4 regions of the Streptomyces sp. S186 genome follow, and region 2 is predicted to be linked to each of the others. Evidence: riboswitches for the same ligand, from Rfam matches in the RefSeq annotation. Region 2 holds a riboswitch; each other region holds the start of a gene.
The links. Region 2 has a riboswitch for cobalamin ahead of ACRAS8_RS35110 (hypothetical protein). Riboswitches for the same ligand answer to the same signal wherever they lie in the genome.
Positions count from the first base shown of each region.

Region 1: it holds a riboswitch for cobalamin, as region 2 does, so the genes downstream of both, cobN (cobaltochelatase subunit CobN) here and ACRAS8_RS35110 (hypothetical protein) in region 2, are expected to answer to the same signal.
Region 3: it holds a riboswitch for cobalamin, as region 2 does, so the genes downstream of both, ACRAS8_RS11970 (ribonucleoside-diphosphate reductase subunit alpha) here and ACRAS8_RS35110 (hypothetical protein) in region 2, are expected to answer to the same signal.
Region 4: it holds a riboswitch for cobalamin, as region 2 does, so the genes downstream of both, metE (5-methyltetrahydropteroyltriglutamate--homocysteine S-methyltransferase) here and ACRAS8_RS35110 (hypothetical protein) in region 2, are expected to answer to the same signal.

Region 1 is NZ_CP193932.1:4,329,078-4,336,130, reverse strand. Features, by position in the region: gene cobN (cobaltochelatase subunit CobN) at 1-2,022, opposite strand, end outside; cobalamin riboswitch at 2,057-2,206, opposite strand; gene cobG (precorrin-3B synthase) at 2,292-3,797, shown strand; gene ACRAS8_RS18580 (precorrin-8X methylmutase) at 3,794-4,426, shown strand; gene ACRAS8_RS18575 (precorrin-2 C(20)-methyltransferase) at 4,423-5,994, shown strand; gene ACRAS8_RS18570 (cobalt-precorrin-6A reductase) at 6,009-6,779, opposite strand; gene ACRAS8_RS18565 (cobalt-precorrin-5B (C(1))-methyltransferase) at 6,797-7,053, shown strand, end outside.
Region 2 is NZ_CP193932.1:8,085,874-8,092,926, forward strand. Features, by position in the region: gene aceA (isocitrate lyase) at 329-1,612, shown strand; gene aceB (malate synthase A) at 1,744-3,339, shown strand; gene ACRAS8_RS35105 (3-hydroxybutyryl-CoA dehydrogenase) at 3,336-4,205, shown strand; cobalamin riboswitch at 4,366-4,591, shown strand; gene ACRAS8_RS35110 (hypothetical protein) at 4,761-5,093, shown strand; gene ACRAS8_RS35115 (acyl-CoA thioesterase) at 5,107-5,604, shown strand; gene ACRAS8_RS35120 (hypothetical protein) at 5,522-6,121, opposite strand; gene ACRAS8_RS35125 (ATP-binding protein) at 6,863-7,053, opposite strand, start outside.
Region 3 is NZ_CP193932.1:2,896,218-2,903,270, forward strand. Features, by position in the region: gene ACRAS8_RS11955 (GntR family transcriptional regulator) at 60-821, shown strand; gene ACRAS8_RS11960 (DUF3311 domain-containing protein) at 999-1,259, shown strand; gene mctP (monocarboxylate uptake permease MctP) at 1,256-2,923, shown strand; cobalamin riboswitch at 3,223-3,354, shown strand; gene ACRAS8_RS11970 (ribonucleoside-diphosphate reductase subunit alpha) at 3,540-5,945, shown strand; gene ACRAS8_RS11975 (ribonucleotide-diphosphate reductase subunit beta) at 5,945-7,006, shown strand.
Region 4 is NZ_CP193932.1:7,786,151-7,793,203, reverse strand. Features, by position in the region: gene ACRAS8_RS33995 (LysR family transcriptional regulator) at 1-586, shown strand, start outside; gene ACRAS8_RS33990 (molybdopterin-dependent oxidoreductase) at 696-1,412, shown strand; gene ACRAS8_RS33985 (cytochrome b/b6 domain-containing protein) at 1,396-2,025, shown strand; gene ACRAS8_RS33980 (response regulator transcription factor) at 2,173-2,931, shown strand; gene ACRAS8_RS33975 (sensor histidine kinase) at 2,921-4,033, shown strand; gene ACRAS8_RS33970 (phosphotransferase) at 4,092-5,018, opposite strand; cobalamin riboswitch at 5,129-5,350, shown strand; gene metE (5-methyltetrahydropteroyltriglutamate--homocysteine S-methyltransferase) at 5,515-7,053, shown strand, end outside.

The DNA.
Region 1 (7,053 bases), 3.8 Mb from region 2:
GGCGGCGCCCAGCACGTGCAGGCCGTCGCGGATCTGCGCGTCCTTGACCTCGCAGAGCCAGCCGTCGACGTGCAGCAGGAAGTCGTCGAAGCCGTCGTCGTCGGGGCGCTCCTCCAGGCCCAGGTCGTGGTCGAGCTTGGCGGCCTGGATGAGGGTCCAGATCTGCGCGCGGATGGCGGGCAGCTTGGCCGGGTCCATCGAGGAGATCGCGGCGTACTCGTCGAGCAGCTGCTCCAGGCGCGCGATGTCGCCGTAGGAGTCGGCGCGGGCCATCGGCGGGACGAGGTGGTCGACGAGGGTGGCGTGCACCCGGCGCTTGGCCTGGGTGCCCTCGCCCGGGTCGTTGACCAGGAACGGGTAGACGAGCGGGAGGTCGCCGAGCGCCGCGTCCGGGCCGCAGGCGGCGGAGAGCCCGGCGTTCTTGCCGGGCAGCCACTCCAGGTTGCCGTGCTTGCCGAGGTGGACCATGGCGTCGGCGCCGAACCCGCCGTCGGCGGCGGGCGCGGCGATCCAGCGGTAGGCCGCCAAGTAGTGGTGGGACGGCGGCAGATCGGGGTCGTGGTAGATCGCGATCGGGTTCTCGCCGAAGCCCCGCGGCGGCTGGATGAGGATCAGCAGATTGCCGCGGCGCAGGGCGGCCAGCACGATGTCGCCCTCGGGGTTCCGGCTGCGGTCGACGAACATCTCGCCGGGCGGCGGGCCCCAGTGCTCCTCGACGGACTCCCGCAGCTCCTGCGGCAGCGTGGCGTACCAGCGGCGGTAGTCGGCGGCGGGGATGCGGACCGGGTTGCGGGCCAGCTGTTCCTCGGTCAGCCACTCCTGGTCGTGGCCGCCGGCCTCGATGAGGGCGTAGATCAGCTCGTCGCCGTCGCCGGACGCGAGGCCGGGCACCGGTTCGTCGCCGAAGTCGTAGCCCTCGGCCGCCAGGCGGCGCAGCAGCTCGACGGCGCTGGCCGGGGTGTCCAGGCCGACCGCGTTGCCGATCCGGGAGTGCTTGGTGGGGTAGGCGGAGAGCACCAGCGCCAGCCGCTTCTCAGTAGCCGGGATGTGGCGCAGCCGGGCGTGCCGGACGGCGATCCCGGCGACCCGGGCGGCTCGCTCGGCGTCGGCGACGTAGACCGGGAGGCCGTCCTCGTCGATCTCCTTGAAGGAGAACGGCACGGTGATCAGCCGCCCGTCGAACTCCGGCACGGCGATCTGCGAGGCGGCGTCGAGCGGGGAGAGGCCCTCGTCGTTCTCCTCCCAGGCGGCGCGCGACCCGGTCAGGCAGAGCGCCTGGAGGATCGGCACGTCCAGGGCGGCCAGTGCGCCCGCGTCCCAGGACTCGTCGTCGCCGCCCGCGGACGCCTCGGCGGGCCTGGTGCCGCCCGCGGCGAGCACGGTGGTGACGAGGGCGTCGGCCGCGCGCAGCTCCTCGATCAGCTCCGGCTCGGGGGCCCGCAGCGAGGCGACGTACAGCGGCAGCGGACGGCCGCCGGCGCGCTCGATCTGGTCGCACAGGTCGTGGACGAAGCGGGTGTTGCCGCTCATGTGGTGGGCGCGGTAGTAGAGCACCGCCACCGTCGGGCCGGCCGCCTCCGTCGCGGCGCGCTCCAGCGGGCCCCAGGACGGCGCGGCCGCGGGCGGCTCGAAGCCGTGGCCGGTGAGCAGGACGGTGTCGCTGAGGAAGCGGGCCAGCTGGGAGAGGTTGGCCGGGCCGCCGTGCGCGAGGTAGGCGTGTGCCTCGGCGGCGATGCCGACGGGGACCGTGGACGCCTCCATGAGCTGGGCGTCGGGGGCCTGTTCGCCGGTGAGCACGACGACCGGGCGGTGCTGGTCCGCGGCCAGCAGCACGTCCAGGCCGTCCTCCCAGGCGCGGAGGCCGCCGAGGAGGCGGACGACGACGAGGTCGGCGCCCTCCAGCAGGCCGGGGAGTTCGGCGAGGTCGAGGCGGGCGGGGTTGGCGAGCCGGTACGGCACGGGGCCGGTGGCCGCGCGTGCGCTGAGCAGGTCGGTGTCGGAGGTCGACAGCAGCAGAATCACGGCGCAGCCCTTCCTCGGGGTGTCCACGCCCCGGGTGGTCGTATGGACGGCGGGAGTTCCTGGCTCACCCGGCGGTGGCCGGGTTCACAGTGGCGGGACCGCGCCGGATTCTCACCGGGCTTCCTCCCTTGGCGCCGTCGCTGGCGTCCGGCGGGTCAGCCGACCCGCCGACCTGCATAGTAAGGGCTGCCGCCGGACCGCGGGAGCGGGCCTACGCGGCCGTCTCACCCGATCCCCTCGACCCGGTTCCGGGCGCCACCGACGTAGGTATGCTCGCCGCCATGCCGCCCACCCCCGCACCCCGCCCCGACCGGCCCGGACCGCCGGTACGGGACCGCGGTGACGCCTGCCCGGGAGCGCTGCGGCTGCACTCCGCCGCCGACGGCCGGCTGGCCCGAGTGCGGGTGCCCGCCGGGGACTTGACGGTGCGCCAGGCCAGCGCGCTGGCGGACGCCGCGGACCGCCTCGGCGACGGCCGTCTCTCGCTCACCTCCCGCGGCAACGTCGAACTCCGCGGCCTGCCCGACGACTGCGGGCAGGCGCTCGCCGGTCTGCTCGCCGACGCCGGGCTGCTGCCGTCCGTCCGCCATGAGCGGATCCGCAACGTGCTGGCCTCACCGCTGGCCGGACTGGACCGGCACACCCCCTCCGACGTGCGGTTGTGGGCCCGGAGCCTGGACGCACTGCTGTGCGCGAGCGAGCCGGCGACGGCGCTCTCGGGCCGTTTCCTGTTCGTCCTGGACGACGGACGGGGCGATGTGGCGGACCTGGGCGGCGATGTGACCTTGCTCGCAGAATCCGGCCGGCGGGCCCCGGCGGACACCGCGTATCCGCCGGACACCGCGTCCGGGTACGGGGCGCTGCTGCGGGTCGGCGACGAGCGGGCGGTGCTGCGGATCGCGGCGGACGACGTCCCGCGGGCGGCGCTGACGGCCGCGGAGGTCTTCCTGGCCGCCGCCGCGGAGCGCGGCGACGGCGCCTGGCGGGTCCGCGAACTGCCCGCAGCGCGGCCGCTGACCGCCCGGGAGGTGCAGCGCGCGCTGCGGACCGCGGGCATCGCCGCGGAGTACGCGGACGCCGCCGGCCCGCGGCCGGCCGTGCCGTACGCCGATGCCACCGCCCCCGGTGCGGTCGACGGACCCGACGGCCGCCGCGCCGTCGTGGTCCTCGCGCCGCTCGGCCGTCTGTCGGTGGCCCAATGGCGGTTGCTGGCCGGGATCGCCGACGACGACGGTTGCGGCACGCTGCGCCTCACGCCCTGGCGCGGCATCGTCGTCCCCGGCCTGCCCGCCGCCCTGGCCGCCCGGCGGCTGACCGACCTCGCCGCCGCCGGACTGGTCACCGACCCCGACTCCCCCTGGCGCCGGGTCACCGCCTGCACGGGCCTGCCCGGCTGCGCCAAGTCCCGCAGGGACGTGCGGAGCGAGGCGGCGGCCGCGCTCTCCGTGGGCCGGCCCGTCCCGGCGGACGGCTCCGCAGTGCCCGCCAGGCTGCCCGTCCACTGGTCGGGCTGCGAACGGCGCTGCGGCCATCCGCACGGCGCCTGGGTCGATGCGCTGGCGACGCCCGAGGGCTACCGCACCACCGCGGTGGGCCCCAACTCCCCGCCGCCACCGACGGTTTCACGTGAAACATCTCAACTGGCCGCCGTTTCACGTGAAACGGCCTCACCGGCGCCGGTTTCACGTGAAACATTGCCCCCGCCCGGTGCTCCGCCGTCTGCCCCCTCTGCTTCTCCTTCCACCCCTCAACCCACCAACCCGAGGCCCCAGTGACCGCGTTCGACTACGAAAAGGACGGGGCGGCGATCTACCGCCAGTCCTTCGCCACCATCCGCGCCGAGGCGGACCTCTCGGGCCTGCCCGCCGACGTCAGCCGGGTCGCGGTCCGTATGATCCACGCCTGCGGCATGGTCGACCTCGTCCGCGACCTCGCCTTCACCCCGGGGGTGGTGGCCAGTGCCCGCGCCGCGCTGCGCGCCGGTGCGCCGATCCTGTGCGACGCCACCATGGTGGCCAGCGGAGTGACCCGGAAGCGGCTGCCCGCCGACAACGAGGTGCTGTGCACCCTCGGCGACCCGTCCGTCCCGGAGCTGGCCGCGCGGCTGGGCACCACCCGCAGCGCCGCCGCCCTCGAACTGTGGCGGGATCGCATGGAGGGCGCCGTGGTCGCCTTCGGCAACGCCCCCACCGCGCTCTTCCGGTTCCTGGAAATGATCGAGGAAGGCGCGCCGCGCCCTGCCGCGGTCCTCGGTATCCCCGTCGGTTTCATAGGCGCGGCCGAGTCCAAGGACGCGCTGATCGACCACCCGGCGAAGCTGGACCACATCGTGGTGCGCGGGCGGCGCGGCGGCAGTGCCATGGCCGCGGCCGCGATCAACGCCCTGGCGAGCGAGGAAGAGTGAGCGTGAGCGAGCAGCAGGCCAGCAGCGGTGCGGCGGACCAGCCGGCCGCGCCCTCCCCTGAGCGTTCCACCGGCCGCCTCTACGGCGTCGGCCTGGGCCCCGGCGACCCGTCCCTGATGACCGTGCGGGCGGTGGAGATCATCGCCGGGGCCGATGTGGTGGCGTACCACAGCGCCCGGCACGGACGCTCCATCGCGCGGTCCATCGCCGCCGGGCACATCCGCCCGGACCACATCGAGGAAGCCCTCGTCTACCCGGTCACCACCGAGTCGACCGACCACCCCGGCGGCTACCGCGGGGCTCTCGACGAGTTCTACGAGGCGGCGGCGGCGCGGCTAGCCGCCCATCTCGACGCCGGCCGCACCGTCGCGGTGATCTCCGAGGGCGATCCGTTCTTCTACGGCTCCTACCAGCACATGCACAAGCGGCTGGCGCACCGCTACCCGACCGAGGTCGTGCCCGGCGTCACCTCCGTCAGCGCCGCCGCGGCCCGCCTGGGCACCCCGCTCACCGAGGCCGACGAGGTGCTGACGGTCCTCCCCGGCACCCTGCCCGAGGAGGAGCTGACGGCGCGTCTGAGCGCCGCCGACTCCGCGGTCGTGATGAAGCTGGGTCGCACCTTCCCCAGCGTCCGCCGGGCCCTGGAGCGCTCCGGCCGGATGGCGGAGGCCCGCTATGTCGAGCGCGCCACCATGGCCGGGGAGCGCACCGGCGCGCTGGCCGACGTCGACGCCGACACCGTTCCGTACTTCTCCGTCGCGGTCGTGCCGAGCCGCATCGCCTCCTCCGCCGGGGAGCCGGAGCCGGCCGCCGACGAGCGCGGTGAGGTGGTCGTGGTCGGCACCGGGCCGGCCGGTCCGCGCTGGCTCACCCCGGAGTCCCGCGGCGCCCTGGCCGCCGCCGACGACCTCGTCGGCTATACCACGTACCTGGACCGCGTCCCGGTGCGCCCGGGCCAGCGCCGGCACCCCTCGGACAACAAGGTCGAGTCCGAACGCGCCGAGTTCGCCCTGGAGTTGGCGCGCCGCGGCCGCCGGGTCGCCGTGGTCTCCGGCGGTGACCCCGGCATCTTCGCCATGGCCACCGCGGTCCTCGAAGTGGCGTCGGAGGAGCCCTACCGGGCCGTGCCGGTACGCGTCCTGCCGGGCGTCACGGCCGCCAACGCCGCCGCCGCGCGGGCCGGTGCGCCGCTGGGCCACGACTATGCGGTGATCTCGCTCTCCGACCGGCTCAAGCCCTGGGAGGTGATCGCCGAGCGGCTGCGCGCGGCGGCCTCCGCCGACCTGGCGCTGGCGCTCTACAACCCCGGTTCCCGCAGCCGCACCTGGCAGGTCGGCAAGGCCCGGGACGTCCTCCTGGAGCACCGCGCACCGGACACCCCGGTCATGCTCGCCCGCGACATCGGCGGCCCCGAGGAGTCGCTGCGCACCGTCCCGCTCATCGACCTCGATCCCGCCCAGGTCGACATGCGCACGATCCTGCTCGTCGGCTCGTCGCTGACCCGGCGGGTGCGGCGCGACGACGGCACGGAGACGGTCTGGACACCGCGGAGGTACCCGGAACGCTGACCGCTCGCGCGGCGTCAGCCGAGGAGCGCCCGCACCCAGTCCACGGCCGCGCCCGGCTCGTCGGCCACCGGGACGCCCTCGGGGACCGGCGGCCGCTGGACGACCACCACCGGCACCCCGGCCTCCCGCGCGGCGGCCAGCTTGGGGGCGGTCGCCGCGGCGCCGCTGTCCTTGGTCACCAGGACGTCGATGCGGTGGCGGCGCAGCAGTTCCCGTTCGCCGTCGAGGGTGAACGGGCCGCGGTCCAGGACGGTGGTCATCCGGGGCGGGTGCGGGGGCTCGGGGGCGTCCACCGAGCGGACCAGGAACCACAGGTCCGTGAGGTGGGCGAAGTGGGCCAGGCCCATCCGGCCGGTGGTGAGGAAGACCCGGCTGCCGAGGGCGGGCAGGGCCGCGGCGGCCGCGTCGAGCGAGGGGACCGGGTGCCAGACGTCACCGGGTCGTGCGACCCAGCCGGGCCGGCGGAGGGCCAGCAGGGGAACATGGGCGGTGGCGGCGGCCTGGGCCGCGTGGAAACTGATCGTCCCGGCGAAAGGATGGGTGGCGTCGATGAGCGCGTCCACCGCGTGCTCGCGCAGCCAGCGGGCGAGGCCCCCGGGGCCGCCGAACCCGCCGATGCGCACCTCCCCCGCGGGCAGCCGCGGCGCCGCCACCCGGCCGGCCAGCGAGGACGTCACCCGCACCCCGGGCTCCTCGGCCAGGGCCGCGGCCAGCCGGCGGGCCTCCGTGGTGCCGCCGAGGACCAGTACATGGCGGACGGGGTCGTGGACGGGTGACGACGGCATGAGCGGCGGGTTCCTCCGTGGGTGAAGCGCAACCGAAGGGTACGGGAGGGCGGAGCGCCCAGCTCGCGCACACCGGGCTGCGGCACGGGTGGACGACCGGCGCCTGTGCCACGGCGGCCGGCACCGCCGCGTACACGGCGCTGCTGCGCGGGGAGTTCCCGGACCCGGTGACGATCACGCTGCCGAAGGGGCAGACGCCGTCCTTCGCGCTCGCGGTGGAGGAACTGACCACTGCCGGCGCGGGACCGGCCACCGCCATGGCCGGGGTGGTGAA
Region 2 (7,053 bases):
CGCATCCTAGGAGACGGCAGGGGCCTGTGGATCTTCGCAACCTTGGCAATCGCGCCGTCGAAGATTGGCAGAAGTTGGCACGAGGCCACGGTTGATGGCACTCGGTGCCACTGCGAGAGTCGTTGTGCGGCCCGCCGGAGTCCACGGCGACCGGACCGGTGACCGGGCACGATTCACGCCCTGATGTCGGAGATCCCGGCAGTTCCGGTCGGTCTTCCGTCCACGTATCGCATTGCTCGCGCACGAGTGAGGGCACGGCGGGCCGCATCCCAGAGGCGGGAACGTCGCCTTTCACATCCTTGACAGACATGCGAACCGGGAGACGGTCATGACGCAGGCACAGACGACGGCGGCGGGGGAGCTTGCGCGGCGGTGGGCCGATGATCCGCGCTGGAAGGGCGTGGAGCGCACCTACCGCGCCGAGGACGTGGTGCGGCTCTCCGGCAGCGTCCGCGAAGAGCACACGCTGGCCCGGCGCGGCGCCGAGCGGCTGTGGCGGCAGCTGCACGAGCGCGACTACGTCCACGCCCTGGGCGCGCTCACCGGCGGTCAGGCCGTGCAGCAGGTGAAGGCCGGGCTGCAGGCGATCTACCTCTCCGGCTGGCAGGTCGCCGCCGACGCCAACCAGGCCGGGCACACCTACCCCGACCAGAGCCTGTACCCGGCCAACTCCGTACCGCAGGTGGTGCGCCGGATCAACAACGCGCTGCTGCGCGCCGACCAGATCGCCACCGCCGAGGACGACGGCGACACCACCGACTGGCTCGCCCCGATCGTCGCGGACGCGGAGGCGGGATTCGGCGGCCCGCTCAACGCCTTCGAGCTGACGAAGGCGATGATCGCGGCGGGTGCGGCCGGCATCCACTACGAGGACCAGCTGGCCTCGGAGAAGAAGTGCGGTCACCTGGGCGGCAAGGTCCTCGTCCCCACCGCGCAGCACATCCGCACTCTCAACGCGGCCCGCCTCGCCGCGGACATCGCCGACGTCCCGACCGTCATCGTCGCCCGTACGGACGCGCTGGCCGCGAACCTGCTGACCAGCGACGTCGACGAGCGAGACGCCCGCTTCTGCACCGGCGAGCGCACCGCGGAGGGCTTCTACCGGGTGCACCACGGCATGGCCCCGGTCATCGCCCGCGGACTCGCTTACGCCCCGTACGCCGACCTGCTGTGGATGGAGACCGGCACCCCGGATCTCGCCCAGGCACGGGAGTTCGCCGAGGCCGTCCACGCCGAGTACCCGGACCAGCTGCTGGCCTACAACTGTTCGCCGTCCTTCAACTGGAAGGCCGCGCTGGACGACGACCAGATCGCCAAGTTCCAGCGTGAGTTGGGCGCGATGGGCTACCGCTTCCAGTTCATCACCCTGGCCGGCTTCCACTCCCTCAACCACGGCATGTTCGACCTTGCCCGCGGCTACGCCGATCACGGCATGACCGCCTATGTCGACCTGCAGGAGCGCGAGTTCGCCGCCCAGCAGCACGGCTTCACCGCGGTGAAGCACCAGCGCGAGGTCGGCACCGGCTACTTCGACCTGGTCTCCACCGCCGTCAATCCCGCCTCCTCGACCACCGCGCTGACCGGCTCCACCGAGGAAGAGCAGTTCCACTAGAGCGCTTCTGGCCGCCTGCGTGCCCTCCGTGTGCCAGGCAGTCCACAGACAGGCTTGGGGGCCGGCCGACTCCGCTTCGCCCGGCCCCCACCGCTCCCACCGCTCCCTCCGCTCCCACCGAGGAGACCCCTATGCCCACCCATGCACCGACGCACCGCGTCCAGGTCCGCGCGGCAGCACCACGGGACCGTCATCAGGAGATCCTCACACCGGAGGCCCTGGAGTTCGTCGGCCGGCTCGTCGCCGCCTTCGCGGATCGCCGTCTGGATCTCCTCAGGGAGCGCAGGCGTCAGGCCGCCCGGCTGGCCTCCGGATCCCCGCTCGACTTCCCCCTCGTCACCTCCGCTGTCCGCACCGACCCCGACTGGCGGGTCGCACCGCCTGCGCCGGGACTGACGGACAGACGGGTGGAGATCACCGGCCCTCCGGACCGCCGGATGACGGTCAACGCCCTCAACTCCGGTGCCAGGATCTGGATGGCCGACTTCGAGGACGCCACCTCCCCCACATGGGACAACGTCATCGACGGCCAGCTCAACCTGCTCGATGCAGTCGAGCGCAGGATCGACTTCACCACACCGGAGGGCAAGCGGTACCGGCTCGGCGGCGACCTGGCGACCATCGTCGTCCGGCCCCGCGGATGGCACCTCACCGAGGAACACCTCTACCTCGACGGCCGGCCGGCCCCGGCCTCCCTGGTCGACTTCGGCCTGTACTTCTTCCACTGCGCCCAACGGCAGATCGACGCAGGCTCGGGCCCGTACTTCTACCTGCCCAAGCTGGAGAACCGGTACGAAGCCCGCCTGTGGAACGACGTCTTCGTCCTCGCCCAGGAACTCCTCGGCATCCCTCGCGGCACCGTCCGCGCCACCGTGCTCATCGAGACGATCACCGCCGCCTTCGAGATGGAGGAGATCCTCTACGAACTCCGCGAGCACAGCGCCGGACTCAACGCGGGCCGCTGGGACTACCTCTTCAGCCTGATCAAGACCTTCGGGCACCGGACCGACTTCCTCCTGCCGGACCGCGCCAAGGTCACCATGACCGCCACGTTCCTGCGCGCCTACACCGAACTGCTGGTGCACACCTGCCACAAGCGCGGTGCCCACGCCGTCGGCGGCATGGCCGCCCATGTCCCGAGCCGGGACACGGCGGCCAACGAGGCAGCCCTTGCGAAGGTCCGGCTGGACAAGGAGCGCGAGGCCGAGGACGGCTTCGACGGCTCCTGGGTTGCCCACCCCGGACTTGTCCCCCTCTGCCGCGAGGTCTTCGACGGTGTCCTCGGCGACCGGCCGCACCAGATCGAGCGCACCCGTGACGACGTGGAGGTCACCCCGACCGACCTGCTGTCCGTGCGCCGCATCAGCGGATCGCCCACCCCGGACGGCGTCCGCACCAACATCGCGGTCGCACTGCGCTACTTCGACGCCTGGCTGCACGGCCACGGCGCGGTCGCACTGCACGGGCTGATGGAAGACGCCGCCACCGCGGAGATCGCCCGGACCCAGGTCTGGCAGTGGCTGCGGCACCGCGTCCTCGACCGCGCCACGGTGCTGCGACTGCTCGACGACGAGACGGCCGCCCTGGCCAAGGAGAAGCCGGCGGCGTACGCGGACGAGGCCCGCGACATCTTCGTCCGCACCGCCCTCGGCCAAGAGCTGCCCGGCTTCTTCACCACCGACGCCTACACCCGCCACCTCGTGCGGCACGGAACGGAGCAGTCATGACCACGGGCATCCAGCGCGTCGGCGTCATCGGCGGCGGTCAGATGGGCGCCGGCATCGCCGAGGTCTGCGCCCGCGCCGGGCTCGACACCGTCGTGTGCGAGGTCGACACCGCCGCCGCTCGAAAAGCTCGCGAGCGCATCGCCGCCTCGCTGGGACGCGCCGTCCATCGCGGCAAGACGGACCGGGAGGCCGCCGAAGACGCCCTGGCCCGGCTCGTGTTCACCACAAGCCTCGACGACCTCGCCGACCGGCACCTGGTCGTCGAAGCCGTCGTGGAGAACCCGGACGTCAAGACAGAGATCTTCACCGCCCTCGACAAGATCGTCGAAGACCCGGGGGCCATCCTGGCCACCAACACCTCCTCCCTCCCGGTGATGCGTCTGGGCATGGCCACCGGCCGGGCCGACCGCGTCCTCGGCCTGCACTTCTTCAACCCCGTGCCGGTCATGCCACTGGTGGAGATCGTCACCTCGCTGCACACCAGCACCGAAGCGGCCACGACGGCGGAGACGTTCGCCCGCGACGCGCTCGGCAAGACCGTGATCCGCTCTCAGGACCGGGCCGGCTTCGTCGTCAACGCCCTCCTCGTCCCCTACCTCCTGTCCGCCGTCCGGATGGCGGAGTCCGGCTTCGCCACCGCCGCCGACGTGGACAAGGGCATGGAGCTGGGCTGCGCCCACCCGATGGGACCGCTCCGGCTCGCCGATCTGATCGGACTGGACACCGTGGCCTCCATCGCCCGCTCGCTGTACGAAGAGTTCAAGGAACCCCTGTACGCCCCGCCGCCGCTGCTGCAGCGGATGGTCGAGGCCGGGCTGCTCGGCCGGAAGACCGGCCGGGGGTTCCACACCTACGACCGGGGTTGAGGGACCCCGGGGTGCCGCCCGGGCCAAAGGACCCGCGCTGCGGTGGGACGAGGCGCGGGGCGACGGTTGGAGTCGTCCCGCGCCTCGTACAAGTGGCCTCAGCAGAACGGGATTTGCCCTCCGTGACGCCGAAGGTGGTAACCGGGTCATACCTCGCCATAAGGTGGCGAGTGCAGCTGGTGCGCCCTGCCCGCCAGGCAGGCGCGTCGTAAGAGGGAACCCGGTGGGAATCCGGAACTGCCCCGCAGCGGTGAGTGGGAACGACCGCCGTCATACGCACTGGACCCGAGGTACGGGGTCCGGGAAGCGACGGCCAGTAGGTGCCCGCCGGGAGACCGGCGGACGTGCCCGCGAGTCCGAAGACCTGCCCGCTGCCCGCGTGCGCCCATGCGTACGCGGAGATCCCGGTGACCTTCGAGGGCGGGTCGGCGTAGTCGTCAGGCGGGCACCAGCGTGTGCGGTGGCACAGGCGGCGTGCCCCGCCCGGCCTGCCGTCCTTCGCGCCTTCGTCACGTCCCGGGGTCGCTCCACCAAGAGCTCGCGCAGGAGAGTCTTGTGACAGCCAAGTCCGCGGCCGCGGCGACACGCGCCACCGTGTACGGCTACCCCCGCCAGGGCCCGCGCCGGGAGTTGAGGAACGCGATCGAGGGCTACTGGCAGGACCGCGTCGGCGCCGCCGAACTCCATCGGACCGCGCCCGTGCCGCGCAGCACCAACTGCCAGCAGCCCGCCGAGGCCGGTGCGGGCGAGGGACCGACCGGCGACCGGCTGTGGATCAATCCGGACTGCGGTCTGAAGAGCCGCTCCTGGGCCGAGGTCCGCCCGGCCATGGAACGGATGACCGCGGCAGCCCGGCACGTCCCCCACCAGCTCTCCACCAAGAACTGAAAGCCGTCGAACCATGGACCGCATCACCACCGGCCCGGCCCACAAGGCCCCGGCCGACTCACAGGTGACCCTCGCCCACATCATGAGCGAGCACGACACCAACCTGTACGGCACCATCCACGGCGGCGTCATCATGAAACTCATCGACGACGCCGCCGCGGCCGCCGCCGGACGGCACGCCGGCGCACCCGCCGTGACCGTCTCCGTCGACCGGATGACCTTCCTCACTCCCGTCCATGCAGGCGACCTGCTGAGCGTCCACGCAAGCGTCGAATACGCGGGACGCACCTCCATGGACGTCGGCGTGCGCGCCACCGCCGAGCGGTGGAACGCCTCCGGGCCCACCGCCGAAGTAGCCACCGCCCACCTGACGTTCGTCGCCATCGACGAGCACGGCGCACCCCGGCCCGTACCCGAGCTGCGACCGGTCACCGCCGAGGAACACCAGCGACAGCTCCAGGCCGTGCGGCGCCGCGCACTGCGCGCAGACCGACGCACAGCCGCCGGCTGAACCGCGGGGCGGGGGTGCCGGACTCCGGTACCCCCGCCCCGCGCCACTGCCGCAGCAGTAGACGGTCGGCCACACGCGACCGCTTTCCTGCGCTCCAGCAATTGCCATGCATACCGAAAAGCGAGCCACGCCGGCACAGGCAGGGCCGAAGGATCTGGTCCGGCGGGGTATCCGGGCCGTCGGCCGCCTCCAGGCTCTCCTTCGCGAGGTCGGGGTGCAGCTCGACCTCGCACCGCTCGACCGTCCAGTCGGCGAGCAGCTCCGAGCGTTCCAGCAGCTCCTCCACCAGGGCATGGACCGCCTCCTCGGCGAACTTCAGCGCCGGCGCGTCCACGAACACCTTCACTGATACACCGCCGGGATGGACGCCCACCCACGTGTCGGCGATCTCCACTTCCACACCGTCCGGACCGTCGATCGACTCGACCGAGTCGACACCCTGCTCCAGAAGCGCCCCGGCACCGACCCGCTGCAGCTTGTCCATCTCCGGAGCGCCGCTCGCGATCTGTGTATCCACTGTCGCTGCGTACGTCACGCCGCCCAGCCTTGCAGGACAACACACCACTTGCGGCAGCAATGCCGACTTCGAACCGTCCTTGCACGCACCCGCCGAGCAGAGCCCTCAGCTGCAGCGCAAGCCTGTTCGGTGGCAAATCCGGCCGCCGCGCCACTCTCGTCCCAGATGGAGCAAGGGGGCGTCTTCTCAGGTCAGGAAGTCATTGGGCGGCGGAAGGCCCCCTGATTCCCAAGCTCAGAGTGCGGGTTCGATTCCCGTCACCCGCTCCAGAGCAAAGGCCAGATCGACACTCTGGGCCTTGTTCGTTTGCTGCCTCGCCCTTTTGGGGTCGCGTGCCATTCGAGTGCCACAACGGACCGATTAATGCGCCGAGTTGGGCGCTCGCAAGTCACGGCCGGGTAGCCTGATCGTCCGTCACCTCGAATCGCGAGACGCCCGAACTCCGGGTCGGCGAGCGCTATTCCCTTGCCCGCTTCCCATTCCTGCACCGATTTCGATATCAGGGCCACCAGTCTGGTCCAGGAGTGCGTTCGACGCGCACCATCCGCTCGCTGACGCCGAGGGCGCGCAGCAGGTCGAGGATTTCGATGACCTCAGAGAGCGGGAAGAGGCGGACTGTCGCAGCCGGTTCGGCGATACGACGTCGCGGGTGATCCCGGAACGCCCAACGCGTCTGCGCAGGCCGGGGCTGTTGCACGGTCAGCGACTCGGCAGGGGCGACCGCGCGGGGAGACGGTCCCGTCAACCCTCGGCGTCGAGCGGGAGTGTGAGGACGGCCTGGGCTCCGCCGTCGGGGGCGTTGGTGAAGGTCAGCCGGGCTTTGATGAGGTGGGCGTGGCCCAGGGCGATGGTGAGGCCGAGGCCGCTGCCCTTGCCGCGTTCGGGGGCGCCGGTACGAAAGGGGCGGGGCCCTTCGGCGAGCAGGCCGGGCG
Region 3 (7,053 bases), 5.2 Mb from region 2:
AGCCGCTACGTACGGAGGAGCCGGTGACGGCAGCACGACAGGCATCGGAGAGGCGGGTCATGGACACCGAGGCGGACAGCGCCGAGAACGGCGGCGGCGGCGCGCGGACCGCCCGGGTGCCCAAGTACTACCGGCTCAAGCGCCATTTGCTGGAGATCACCGAGACCCTGCCGCCGGGCACCCCGGTGCCGCCCGAGCGCACCCTCGCCGCGGAGTTCGACACCTCCCGCACCACGGTCCGCCAGGCTCTTCAGGAACTGGTCGTCGAGGGCCGCCTGGAGCGCATCCAGGGCAAGGGCACCTTCGTCGCCAAGCCCAAGGTCTCCCAGGCGCTGCAACTGACCTCCTACACCGAGGACATGCGGGCCCAGGGCCTGGAGCCGACCTCCCAGCTGCTGGACATCGGCTATGTCACCGCCGACGACCGGCTGGCCGGGCTGCTGGACATCGCCGCCGGCGGCCGGGTGCTGCGCATCGAGCGGCTGCGGCTGGCCAGCGGCGAGCCGATGGCGATCGAGACCACCCATCTGTCGGCCCGGCGGTTCCCCGCGCTCCGCCGCAACCTCGTCAAGTACACCTCCCTGTACACCGCGTTGGCCGAGGTCTACGACGTGCGGCCGGCGGAGGCCGAGGAGACCATCGAGACCTCGCTGGCCACCCCGCGCGAGGCCGGGCTGCTGGGCACCGATGTCGGACTGCCGATGCTGATGCTCTCCCGGCACTCCCTGGACGCCCAGGGCCGGCCGGTGGAGTGGGTGCGCTCGGTCTACCGCGGCGACCGCTACAAGTTCGTCGCCCGCCTGCAGCGGCCGGCGGACTGAGCCGCCCGCACCCTCGCACCCGTCCCGTCCGGGCACCGGGCCGGCCCAACTCCCCCACGGCAACGGTGTCGTACCGATATGCGGACAGCTAGTGACGCGCGCCACGACCCTGGCTTAGATTTCCAGCCGATCACCCACCGGAATTCACCGAGTTCACCAGGGACGGGAGCCACGGTCATGGCTGAGAACGCCGCATCACCGGACCGCAGACCGGTCGTCACCCCGACACGGTTGGTGGCCGGATTGTGCCTGCTCGCCCCGTTCGTCGCGATGCTGTGGGTGAGTTCCTACGCCCGGATCGAGCCGACGCTGATCGGGATCCCGTTCTTCTACTGGTACCAGATGGCGTGGGTGCTGATCTCGACGGCGCTGACGACCCTGGCCTACAAGCTCGTCCAGCGTGAGCAGCGCGCCCGCAAGGGCGGTGCGGCCCGATGACGACCCCCGTCACGACCCTCGCCGCCGCCTCCCGGGGCGTGAACGGCGTGGCCCTCGCCGTCTTCGTCTTCTTCTTCCTCGCCGTCACGGTCATGGGCTTCCTGGCCGCGCGCTGGCGCCGCGCCGAGCACTCCGCCAACCTCGACGAATGGGGCCTGGGCGGGCGCAGCTTCGGCACCTGGATCACGTGGTTCCTGCTCGGCGGCGACCTCTACACCGCGTACACGTTCGTGGCGGTGCCGGCGGCGATCTACACCGCGGGCGCGTCCGGCTTCTTCGCCGTCCCGTACACCATCCTGGTCTACCCGCTGATCTTCACCTTCCTGCCCCGGCTGTGGTCGGTCTCGCACCGGCACGGGTACGTCACCACCTCCGACTTCGTCCGCGGCCGCTTCGGCTCGAAGGGCCTGTCGCTGGCGGTGGCGCTCACCGGGCTGCTCGCCACGATGCCGTACATCGCGCTCCAACTCGTCGGCATCCAGGCCGTCCTGGACGTGATGGGCGTCGGCGGCGGCGAGCACGCCAACTGGTTCGTCAAGGACCTGCCGCTGCTGATCGCGTTCGCGGTGCTGGCCGCGTACACCTACTCCTCGGGGCTGCGGGCGCCCGCGCTGATCGCGTTCGTCAAGGACGGGCTGATCTACCTCGTCATCGCGGTGGCGATCATCTACATCCCGATCAAGCTGGGCGGCTTCGGCGAGATCTTCCACGCGGCCGGCAAGGCGCTCGCCCAGCCCGGGCCGATCGCCGGCAAACCGCGCGGCGAACTGACCAGCGGCCCCAACGCCCAGTGGGCGTACGCCACACTGGCGCTCGGCTCGGCGCTGGCGCTGTTCATGTACCCGCACTCGATCACCGCGACGCTCTCCTCGCGCAGCCGCAACGTCATCCGCCGCAACACCACCATCCTCCCGCTCTATTCCCTGATGCTGGGCCTCCTCGCGCTGCTCGGCTTCATGGCGCTCAAGGCCGGGACGGACACCCGGGGCAACGCCCAGCTGGCGATCCCGCAGCTCTTCGCGGACATGTTCCCCAGCTGGTTCGCGGGGGTGGCGTTCGCCGCGATCGGCATCGGCGCGCTGGTGCCGGCCGCGATCATGTCGATCGCCGCCGCCAACCTCTTCACCCGGAACGTCTACAAGGACCTCCTCAAGCCGGGCGCCACGCCCGAGCAGGAGCACAAGGTCGCCAAGCTGGTCTCCCTCCTGGTCAAGGTCGGTGCGCTGGTCTTCGTCCTCACCATGGACAAGACCGTCGCCATCAACTTCCAGCTGCTGGGCGGGATCTGGATCCTGCAGACCATGCCGGCGCTGGTCGGCGGCCTGTTCACCCGCTGGTTCCACCGCTGGGCGCTGCTGGCCGGCTGGGCCGTCGGCATGGTCTACGGCACCCTCGCGGCATACGGGGTGGCCGGCCCGACCCAGCAGCACTTCGGCGGCTCCAGCGCGGAGATCCCCGGCATCGGGCAGATCGGCTATATCGGCCTCACCGCGTTCGTCCTGAACGTCGTGGTGACGGTCGTCCTGACGCTCGTCCTGAAGGCCCTCAAGGCCCCCGAGGGCACCGACGAGACCTCCCCCGACGACTACACCGCCGACCTCGGCGACCAGGGCGTCACCGCCGACCTGTCACCGGCCACGACGGGGGCACCGGCGGGGCACTGACGCTCCATCACCCGCGGACTAGGGCGCTTCTGACGGATCTCGGTGGAGGAAGGAGCGGCGCCTGGTGCGTGCTCTCGCAAGGCGCCGGGATGGCTTCATAGCGGAGCTATGGAGACATTTCGGCAACGCCGCGAGAGTGCGTGCCAGGCGCCGCGACGCCGCGGAGATCCGTCAGAAGCGCCCTAGGGCCGCCGCACTCCCCCAGCGGGGCGCGGCGGCCCTTCGCGCTGCGCATACCTGCGGGAATGATATGAGGCGGCGACACAAGATGTGGGGGTGCGCGCGGGGAGCAGCACAAGATGTATGCTCGTCCTCGCTGTCGCCGCAGGGGAATCCGGTGCGAATCCGGAACTGTCCCGCAACGGTGTGTGAGCGTGATCCACGGGCCGTCCCCACGAGCCCGGCGGCCCGCTCCCGAGTCCGAGGACCTGCCGACGGTACGTCCGCACCGCCATCGGTGCGGCGTCGATACGTCCGGGCCCCGAGGGGTGGGCCGACTGGACGCCGCGCGGCCGGCCCGCGCACCCCCGGCTCGCCGCGGGGTGCCCCCTTGCCCGCACGGCTCCCGTCGCGCCACCGCCCCTCCCGGCCCCCGCCGAGTGAGGGAGAGCATCAGGTGACCATCGCGCCAACGGAGCCCGCGTCAGACGCCGAGGTCGTGCAGCCCGTGGTGGCCACGCCTCCCGCGAACGAGGACGGCCCGGGCGTCGCCCTGCTGCGCACGCTGACCGAGCTGACCGCGGACCTGACCGCGACCGACCCCGGCAAGGTGGCCGCCGCCGCGCTGCGCGGCCGGCACCCCGGGTCCGACGAGGCCGAACTGCGGTCGCTGGCCATCGAGGCCGCGGCCGGGCTGATCGGCGACGAGCCGCAGTACTCCCGGCTCGCGGCCCGCCTGCTCACCCTCGCCATCGCCGAGGAGGCCGCCGGGCAGGGCGCCACCTCCTTCTCCGCCTCGATCGCGGTCGGCCACCAGGAGGGTCTGATCGCGGACCGCACCGCCGAGTTCGCCGGCACGCACGCCGCGGGGCTGGACGCGCTGGTGGAGCAGGCCCTGGCAGCCGGCGCCGACGACCGGTTCGGGTACTTCGGGCTGCGCACCCTGCACTCGCGCTATCTGCTGCGCCACCCCACCACCCGCAAGGTGATCGAGACGCCCCAGCACTTCCTGCTGCGGGTGGCCTGCGGCCTGGCCGAGGACGACTCCGCGCGGGCGCTCGCGGACGTCGCCGAGCTGTACCGGCTGACCAGCACGCTCTCCTACCTGCCGTCCTCCCCCACGCTCTTCAACTCCGGCACCCGCCACCCGCAGATGTCCTCCTGCTATCTGCTGGACTCGCCGCTGGACGAGCTGGACTCGATCTACGACCGCTACCACCAGGTGGCGCGGCTCTCCAAGCACGCCGGCGGCATCGGGCTGTCGTACTCCCGGATCCGCGCCCGCGGTTCGCTGATCCGCGGCACCAACGGGCACTCCAACGGCATCGTGCCGTTCCTGCGCACCCTGGACGCGTCGGTGGCGGCGGTCAACCAGGGCGGCCGCCGCAAGGGCGCGGCCTGTGTCTACCTGGAGACCTGGCACGCCGACATCGAGGAGTTCCTGGAGCTGCGGGACAACACCGGCGAGGAGGCCCGCCGGACCCACAACCTCAACATCGCGCACTGGATCCCGGACGAGTTCATGCGCCGGGTGGAGGCGGACGCGGACTGGTCGCTGTTCTCCCCCGCGGACGTGCCCGAGCTGGTCGACCTGTGGGGCGCGGAGTTCGACGCCGCCTACCGGGCCGCGGAGGCCGCGGGCAAGGCTCTCAAGCAGGTGCCGGCCCGGGTGCTGTACTCCCGGATGATGCGCACCCTCGCGCAGACCGGCAACGGCTGGATGACGTTCAAGGACGCCGCCAACCGCACCGCCAACCAGACCGCCGAGCCCGGCCGGGTCGTGCACTCCTCCAACCTGTGCACGGAGATCCTGGAGGTCACCGACGACGGGGAGACCGCGGTCTGCAACCTGGGGTCGGTCAACCTCGCCGCGCACCTCGGTGCCGACGGCGAGATGGACTGGGAGAAGCTGGACGCCACCGTCCGCACCGCCGTGACCTTCCTCGACCGGGTCGTGGACATCAACTTCTACCCGACCGAGCAGGCCGCCGCCTCCAACTCCCGTTGGCGGCCGGTCGGTCTGGGCCTGATGGGCCTGCAGGACGTGTTCTTCCGGCTGCGGCTGCCGTTCGACTCGGCCGAGGCCCGGGAGCTGTCGACCCGCATCTCCGAGCGGATCATGCTCGCCGCCTACGAGGCGTCCGCCGACCTCGCCGAGCGGCACGGCCCGCACGAGAACTGGTCCGCGACCCGCACGGCGCGCGGTGTGCTGCACCCGGACCACTACCCGAACGCCGAACCGCGGTGGGCGGACCGCTGGGCGGCGCTGCGCACCCGGATCGCCACGACCGGTATGCGCAACTCCCTTCTGCTGGCCATCGCGCCGACCGCCACTATCGCCTCCATCGCCGGCGTCTACGAGTGCATCGAGCCGCAGGTCTCCAACCTCTTCAAGCGCGAGACGCTGTCCGGCGAGTTCCTCCAGGTCAACACGTACCTGATCGAGGAGCTGAAGGAGCTGGGCCTGTGGGACGCGCGGACCCGGGACGCGCTCCGCGAGGCCAACGGCTCCGTCCAGGAGCTGACCTGGATCCCCGAGGACGTACGGCACCGCTACCGCACCGCCTGGGAGATCCCGCAGCGCGCCCTGATCGACATGGCCGCGGACCGCACGCCGTTCCTGGACCAGAGCCAGTCGCTCAATCTCTTCATGGCGTCGCCGACCATCGGCAAGCTCAGCTCGATGTACGCCTACGCCTGGAAGCGCGGCATCAAGACCACCTACTACCTGCGCTCGCGGCCGGCGACCCGGATCGCACAGTCGGCGCGCGCCGCGTCCGTCCCCGCGCAGCTTCCGGTGACCGATCCCGAGGCGGTCGCCTGCTCCCTGGAAAACCCCGAGTCCTGCGAGGCATGCCAGTAATGTCCCACCCGTCGCCTGAAACGAACGCCGCGGCCGCGCACACCGCCACCACCGACGGCAAGAAGAACCTCCTCGACCCGGGCTTCGAGCTGACCCTGCGTCCCATGCGGTACCCGGACTTCTACGACCGCTACCGCGACGCGATCAAGAACACCTGGACCGTGGAGGAGGTCGACCTCCACTCCGACGTGGCCGACCTCGCCAAGCTCTCCCCCGGTGAGCAGCACCTCATCGGCCGCCTGGTGGCGTTCTTCGCCACCGGCGACTCGATCGTCGCCAACAACCTGGTGCTGACGCTGTACAAGCACATCAACTCCCCCGAGGCGCGGCTCTACCTGAGCCGGCAGCTCTTCGAGGAGGCGGTGCACGTCCAGTTCTATCTGACGCTGCTGGACACCTACCTTCCCGACCCGGACGACCGGGCCGCCGCCTTCGCGGCCGTGGAGAACATCCCGTCCATCCGGGAGAAGGCCGAGTTCTGCTTCAAGTGGATGGACTCGGTGGACAGTCTGGACCGCCTGGAGTCCAAGGCCGACCGCCGCCGCTTCCTGCTCAACCTCATCTGCTTCGCGGCGTGCATCGAGGGCCTCTTCTTCTACGGCGCCTTCGCCTACGTCTACTGGTTCCGGTCGCGCGGCCTGCTGCACGGCCTGGCCACCGGCACCAACTGGGTGTTCCGCGACGAGTCGATGCACATGGAGTTCGCCTTCTCCGTGGTGGACACCGTCCGTGAGGAGGAGCCCGACCTCTTCGACGACGCGCTCCAGCAGCAGGTCACCGACATGCTCAAGGAGGCCGTGGAGGCGGAGCTGCAGTTCGCCCGCGACCTGTGCGGTGACGGCCTGCCCGGCATGAACACCGCGTCGATGCGCGAGTACCTCCAGTGCGTCGCCGACCAGCGGCTGCGCCGCCTGGGCTTCCCGCCCGTCTACGGCTCGGAGAACCCGTTCTCCTTCATGGAGCTGCAGAACGTCCAGGAGCTGACCAACTTCTTCGAGCGGCGCGCCTCGGCCTACCAGGTCGCCGTCGAGGGCTCGGTCTCGTTCGACGACGACTTCTGATCCGTTCTGATCCCTTTCTGATCCCGGCCGCCGGGCCTGTCGTTCCG
Region 4 (7,053 bases), 300 kb from region 2:
CGCCGAGGCCCCGCACGTCGATGTGGTCTTTCTGCCGGAGGCGATGGAGGGCGGCCCTGCTCTGCGGCAGGGCTGGGTGGACATCGAGTTGGGTGTCCTGGGACACCTGGATCCGGAGACCCGGGCCCGGCCACTCACCCGGATGAGACTGGTCGGCGTCGCCCGCGAGGGCCATCCTCTCTTCCGCAAGCGGATCGACGCCCGTCGCTTCGCCGCGGTCGACCACATCGGCATCTCCCGGCACGGCAAACGCCTCGGCCCCATCGACAACGCACTCGCGGAGCGCGGGCTGCGGCGCCGGGTCGCGGTCGTCGTCCCCAGTCACACCAGCGCGATGATTCTCGCCCGGGACACCGACCTGGTCGCGCTGACCCTGGCCGACTGGCTTCCCGACACCATCGCCGCACTGGGCCTGCGCACCTTCCCCATCCCACTCGCCCTGGAACCCCTCGATCTCGGTATGGCCTGGCACCCGCGCAACTCATCCGATCCAGGCCACCGTTGGTTCCGCGACCGCCTGGCAGCCGCGGTGCCGGCTCCACCGGTGCAGGACGACAGCGGCTCTCCCGGAAGCACGACACCGTAGGGGCGGGGCCGCGCACCCGCGCCGTCGGTGTGGGGCCGGGTCTTACGAAGCGCTGACGGTGGGGCGTGCGGGGTGGGCGAAGCGCCGGGGGTGGTGCTCTGCTGGGCGCATGGTCAGTGAACGGCAGGACAGGCCCGTCGGTCGGCGGTTGGTGCTGGGGATGCTCGGGCTCGGTGCCGCGGGTGTGGCGCTGGGGGCACCGCTGCAGGACGGCATCAACGGAGCGCTCGCGGGCGTGCGCGACAAGGATCCCACCGGTGTCACGGGGCTGTTGCCCGGCTCCGGTGGCTTTCGGTACTACTCGGTGGCGTCGTCGGTTCCGCGCCGGACCGCGGCCGACTACCGGCTCACCGTGGACGGGCTCGTGGCGCGTCCGAGGACGTACACACTGGCGGAGCTCCAGGGCCTGCCGCGTACCCGCCTGGTGAAGGACGTGCAGTGTGTCACGGGGTGGCGGGTGCCGAGGACGCCGTTCACCGGGGTGCTGCTGTCCCGTCTGCTCGCTGCGGCGGGGGTGAAACCGCAGGCCAGGGCGGTGCGCTTCACCTGTTTCGACGGGGTGTACAGCGAGAGCCTCACCCTGGAGCAGGCCCGGCGTCCGGACATGCTGGTCGCCTATGCGATGGACGACCGGCCGGTGACCGATGCGCACGGCGGCCCGGTCCGGCTGTACGCGGCGCCGATGTACTTCTACAAGTCGGCCAAGTGGCTGTCCGGCATCACGGTCACCGATCGGGTGCAGCCCGGCTATTGGGAGCAGCATGGGTACGAGGTGGATGCCTGGGTCGGCAGGTCGAACGGGCGGGACGATGCCGGTATCGACTGAGCGTGCGGCCGCGACGCGCGGCGAGGAGCCGGTGTTGCGGAGGTTCACCGCGGTGGAGCGGTGGGTGCACTGGGGAACGGCGGCGCTGATGGGCGTCATGCTGGTCACGGCTGCCTGTCTGTATGTGCCCTCGCTGGCGGAGCTCGTGGGCCGTCGCAGGCTGGTGGTCGGCCTGCACGAGTGGGCGGGGCTGGCGTTGCCGGTGCCGCTGCTGGTGGGGTTGGTGTCGCGGGCCTTGCGGGCGGATCTGGGCCGGCTGAACCGGTTCGGTCAGCATGATCGCGGCTGGGTGCGCGCGGCGCTGCGTGGCCGTCGGCGTCCGGCGGGCAAGTTCAACGCCGGGCAGAAGCTGTACGCGGCGTTGCTCGCCGGGGCGGCGCTCGTCATGATCGGCACCGGGCTGGTGCTGTGGTTCCCGGGCCTGGTGCCGGTGCTCTGGCGGACGGGGGCAACCTTCGTCCACGACTGGATCGCCCTGCTCATCGGCGTCCTCGTCGTCGGTCACATCGGGATGGCGGCCCGCGACGCGGAGGCTCGCCGCGGGCTGCGTACCGGCTACGTCTCGCGTGCCTGGGCCAGGCGGGAACATGCCTTGTGGGAGCGGGAGTCCTGACCTGGGCGGCGGGTGCGGTACCACGCACCGGCTTGCGAAGACAAAAACGATATAAGGGACTTGGTGGCCTTACGGAACACTTACGGAACGCTGGCGCCCCTGGACCGCCGCGGTCGGCGGCCGCAGCGGGGTGCCAGACTCGGTGGGGTGAAACGCGTACTCGTCGTGGACGACGACCCCACCGTCTCCGAGGTCGTGGCCGGCTATCTCCACCGGGCGGGCTTCGCGGTCGAGGTGAGCGCCGACGGCCCGGCCGCCGTGGCCCGCGCCGCGGCACGACCGCCCGACCTGGTGGTACTGGACCTGATGCTGCCGGGGATGGACGGACTGGAGGTCTGCCGCCGCCTGCGTGCGCGGGGCCCGCTCCCGGTCATCATGCTGACCGCGCGCGGCGACGAGGAGGACCGCATCCTGGGCCTGGAGTTCGGGGCGGACGACTATGTCACCAAGCCCTTCAGCCCGCGCGAGCTCGTGCTGCGGGTGGAGTCCGTACTGCGCCGGGCAGGCACGCCGACCGCGGCCGGGGGCGCGACGGCGGAGTCATGGCTGCGGGCCGGTCCGCTCGCCCTGAACCCGGCCGCCCGGCGCGCCACCCGCCACGGCACCGAACTCGCCCTGACCATCCGGGAGTTCGACCTGTTGGAGTTCTTCCTGCGGAATCCGGGGCGGGCGACGAGCCGGGAGGAGCTGATGCGCCGGGTGTGGGGCTGGGAGTTCGGCGATCTGTCCACGGTGACCGTCCATGTGCGGCGGCTGCGGGAGAAGGTCGAGGACGACCCGGCCCGGCCCCGGCTGATCAGCACGGTGTGGGGCGTGGGCTACCGCCTGGACGCTCCCGCGCCTGGCCCGAGCATCACGGAGAACGACGGAGAAGGAGAAAGAGACGGAGCCGGCGATGCTCGGTGACGCGCTGCTCATCGCGCTGTACGCGGCGGCCGGCGCGGCCGCCGCCGGGCTGGTCGGGACGGCCGCCCTGCGGTTGCTGCGGAACCGCTCGGTCACCCTGTCCCTGGCCGTGGTCGCGGCCGTCACGGTGGCGGCGATGCTGGCCGGGACGCTGTTGGTGTCCTGGGCGATGCTGCTGTCCGAGCACGACCTGTGGGTGGTGACGACGGTGTGCGCCATGGCGGCGCTGGTGTCCCTGGCGGTGGCCCTCGTCCTCGGGCGCGGTGTCGTCCGGGGCAGCCGCGCGCTGGCCGAGGCCGCCCGCGCACTGGGCGACGACGGCCGCTTCACGCCGCCCGCCACCGCACCGACGGCCGAACTCGCCGAACTGAGCCGGGAGTTGGCCGCCACCAGTGCCAGGCTCACCGCGTCCAGGGAACGCGAGCGGGCCCTGGAGTCCTCCCGCCGGGAACTGGTTGCCTGGATTTCCCATGACCTGCGCACTCCCCTGGCCGGGTTGCAGGCGATGGCCGAGGCGCTGGAGGACGGCGTGGTGGCGGACCCGCGCGTCTATCACACCCGGATCCGCACCGAGGTCGAGCGGATGGGCACCATGGTCGGCGACCTGTTCGAACTCTCCCGCATCCAGGCCGGGGTCCTGTGCCTGTCCCCGACCCGTATGTCGGTCTACGACCTCGTGGGCGACGCGATCGCCGGCGCCGACGCGCTGGCCAGGGAACACGGCGTACGGCTCGTCGGGGACGGCGTCGAACGGGTGCCGGTCGAGGTCGACGGCCGCGAGATGTCCCGGGTGCTGGCCAATCTGCTGGTCAACGCCATCCGCCGGACCCCTGCCGACGGCACCGTCGCGGTCTCCGCCCGTCGGCGGGACGCCGGTGTGGTGCTGTCCGTCACCGACGGCTGCGGCGGGATCCCCGCGGAGGACCTGCCCCGGGTCTTCGACACCGGCTGGCGCGGCACCGACGCCCGGACCCCGCCCGCCGGCGCGGGCCTGGGCCTGGCCATCGTCCGTGGCATCGTCGAGGCTCACCAGGGCCGCGCGGCGGTGCGCAACGTGCCTGGCGGGTGCCGCTTCGAGGTCCATCTGCCGGCGGCGGGCTGAGCCGCACGGGCCAGGCATCCGCCGGCCGCCCTGATCCGGCTCAGTCGGGGACGGACCCTCAGTCGGGGACGGACAGCTCCTCCCGCAATCCCTCCAGCGCCGTGTGGTCGTCGTCGTTGCCGACGTGGGGCCCGGCGAACCAGTGGGTGTACGCGGCGATCTCGGACAGCCGCCAGTCGAGGGCGAACAGCTCCAGCAGCGCCGGATCGTGCGGCACCTCGGCGCCGGCGGCGAGGAGATCGCCGTAGTCCCGCTCGCGCGGGGCGATGGCCAGCGATTCCCAGTCGACCAGCCGCAGCCCGCAGGGGCCGACGAGTTGGTTGGCGTAGTGCGGCTCGCCGTGGGTCGGCACCCAATGGTCGCGGTGGGCGAGCGCGCTCTCGGCCAGCAGGTGATAGCGCGCCGTCCAGTGCCGGATGGCGTCGACGCGCTCGGCAAGCGCGTGCCGTGCCTCCTCGCCGAGCGGGCCGGTCATCCATGGCCGGGCGGTGCGGGCCCGCACCTCGTCGGCGAACGCAGGGCCGACCTGCGGGGCCCAGACAGGCAGGCCCTTCGGCGGCTCGGTGCCGTGCAACGCGGCCAGGGCGTCGGTGACTTGGCCGAGGTGGGCGGGCTCGCGGGCCTCCGCTTCGGTCGGCGGGTGCCCGTCCAGCCACGGCGTCACGCTCAGGGCGCCGCCCGCGACGGCGACGGTGAACCGGCCGGATCGGTGCGGCAGCGGTGCGCACACCGCAGCCAGTCCGCCGGCGGCCAGCGCGGCGGCCCCCGCATAGGCCGCTTCCAGCGAGGCCGCGGTGTGCCGGGGCGCCAACTGGTCCAGGGTGACGAACAGCGTCGTGCCGCCGCCGGAGATCCGCCAGTGATGGGCGCCGAATCCCCAGGGGAGATAGCCGGCCTCGGTGATCCGCGCGTTCTCGGACAGCCAGTGTCCGGCGACCGTGGCTGCGATGACGTCGTCGCTGAGGGAAGGCGGGCGGGAGCGCATGGCATCGACCCCATCACAGTGCGGTGCCCCGGGCACCCGAATTTCCGCCGGAGGCTGCCGGGTCCTTCCGGATCGTGGACTCGACGCCCCATCGGGCCCCCGCACCCTCTAAGCTGGCCGGTGCAGCTGGTTCGCCCCGTCAAGCCAGGCGGGAGCGTCGTAAGAGGGAACCCGGTGGGAATCCGGGACTGCCCCGCAGCGGTGAGTGGGAACGACCGCCGTCATACGCACTGGACCCGAGGTACGGGTCCGGGAAGCGACGGCCAGTAGGTGTCCTGGTAGGTGAGGACGTGCCCGCGAGTCCGAAGACCTGCCATCTGCCCGTGTGCGAACGACTCGTGCGCGGACATCCCGGTGACCTCGAGGGCGGGTCGGCGTTCATACCAGGCGGACGGTCGTGCCTCGCCGTGCACGCTCACACCGCCCGGTTCGTCGCCCTTCGCGCTCTCGTCCGGTCCCCGGGATCTCAGGGATTCATCTCGCGAAGGAGATCTCCGTGACCACCAAGTCCGCAGTCGCGGCAGCACGGGCCACCGTGTACGGCTACCCCCGCCAGGGCCGCCGCCGGGAACTCAAGAAGGCCGTCGAGGGCTACTGGAAGGGCCGCGTCACCGCGGACGCCCTCCGCGCCGCGGCCGCCGAACTGCGCCGCACCCACTGGCGGCAGCTCGCCGAGGCCGGCATCCACGAGGTGCCGACCGGTGACTTCTCGTACTACGACCACGTCCTCGACACCACCGTCATGGTGGGGGCGATCCCCGCGCGGCACCGCGCCGCCGTGGCGACCGACGCCCTGGACGGCTACTTCGCCATGGCGCGCGGCACGCAGGACGTGGCGCCGCTGGAGATGACCAAGTGGTTCGACACGAACTACCACTACCTGGTGCCGGAACTGGGCCCGGACACCGTGTTCACGGCCGACTCGACCAAGCAGGTCGCGGAGCTGGCCGAGGCGCTCGCGCTCGGCCTCACCGCTCGGCCCGTGCTCGTCGGCCCGGTCACCTACCTCCTGCTCGCCAAGCCCGCGCCGGGCGTGCCCGCGGACTTCGACCCGCTGACCCTGCTGGACCGGCTGCTGCCGGTGTACGCCGAGGTCCTCGCCGATCTGCGGGCGGCCGGCGCCGAGTGGGTGCAGCTCGACGAGCCGGCGCTCGTCCAGGACCGCACGCCCGCCGAACTGAACGCCGCCGAGCGCGCCTACCGCGACCTCGGTGCCCTCACCAACCGCCCGAAGCTGCTGGTCGCCTCGTACTTCGACCGGCTCGGCGCGGCCCTGCCGGTGCTGGCCAAGGCACCCGTGGACGGGCTCGCGCTGGACTTCACCGAGGCCGCCGCCGCCAACCTGGACGACCTCGCCGCCGTCGGCGGACTGCCGGGCAAGCGCCTGGTCGCGGGGGTGGTCAACGGCCGCAACATCTGGGTCAACGACCTGGAGAAGTCGCTGTCCACGCTGGGCACCCTGCTCGGGCTGGCCGACCGGGTCGATGTGTCGGCCTCCTGCTCGCTGCTCCATGTGCCGCTGGACGCGGCGGCCGAGCGGGACATCGAGCCGCAGATCCTGCGCTGGCTGGCCTTCGCACAGCAGAAGACCGCGGAGGCCGTCACCCTCGCCAGGGGCCTCGCCCGGGGCACCGACACGATCGCCGCCGAGCTGGCCGCCAACCGGGCCGATCTGGCCTCCCGTACGGCCTCGCCGATCACCCACGACCCTGCCGTCCGGGCCCGGGCCGCCGCCGTCACGGAGGCCGACACCCGCCGCTCCCAGCCGTACGGCGAGCGGGCCGCCGCCCAGCGCGCGCACCTGGGTCTGCCGCTGCTGCCGACCACGACCATCGGCTCCTTCCCGCAGACCGACGAACTGCGGGCCGCGCGGGCCGATCTGCGCGCGGGCCGGATCGACACGGCCGGCTACGAGGAGCGCATCAGGGCCGAGATCCAGGCGGTGATCTCGTTCCAGGAGAAGGCCGGCCTGGACGTGCTGGTGCACGGCGAGCCCGAACGCAACGACATGGTCCAGTACTTCGCCGAGCAGCTG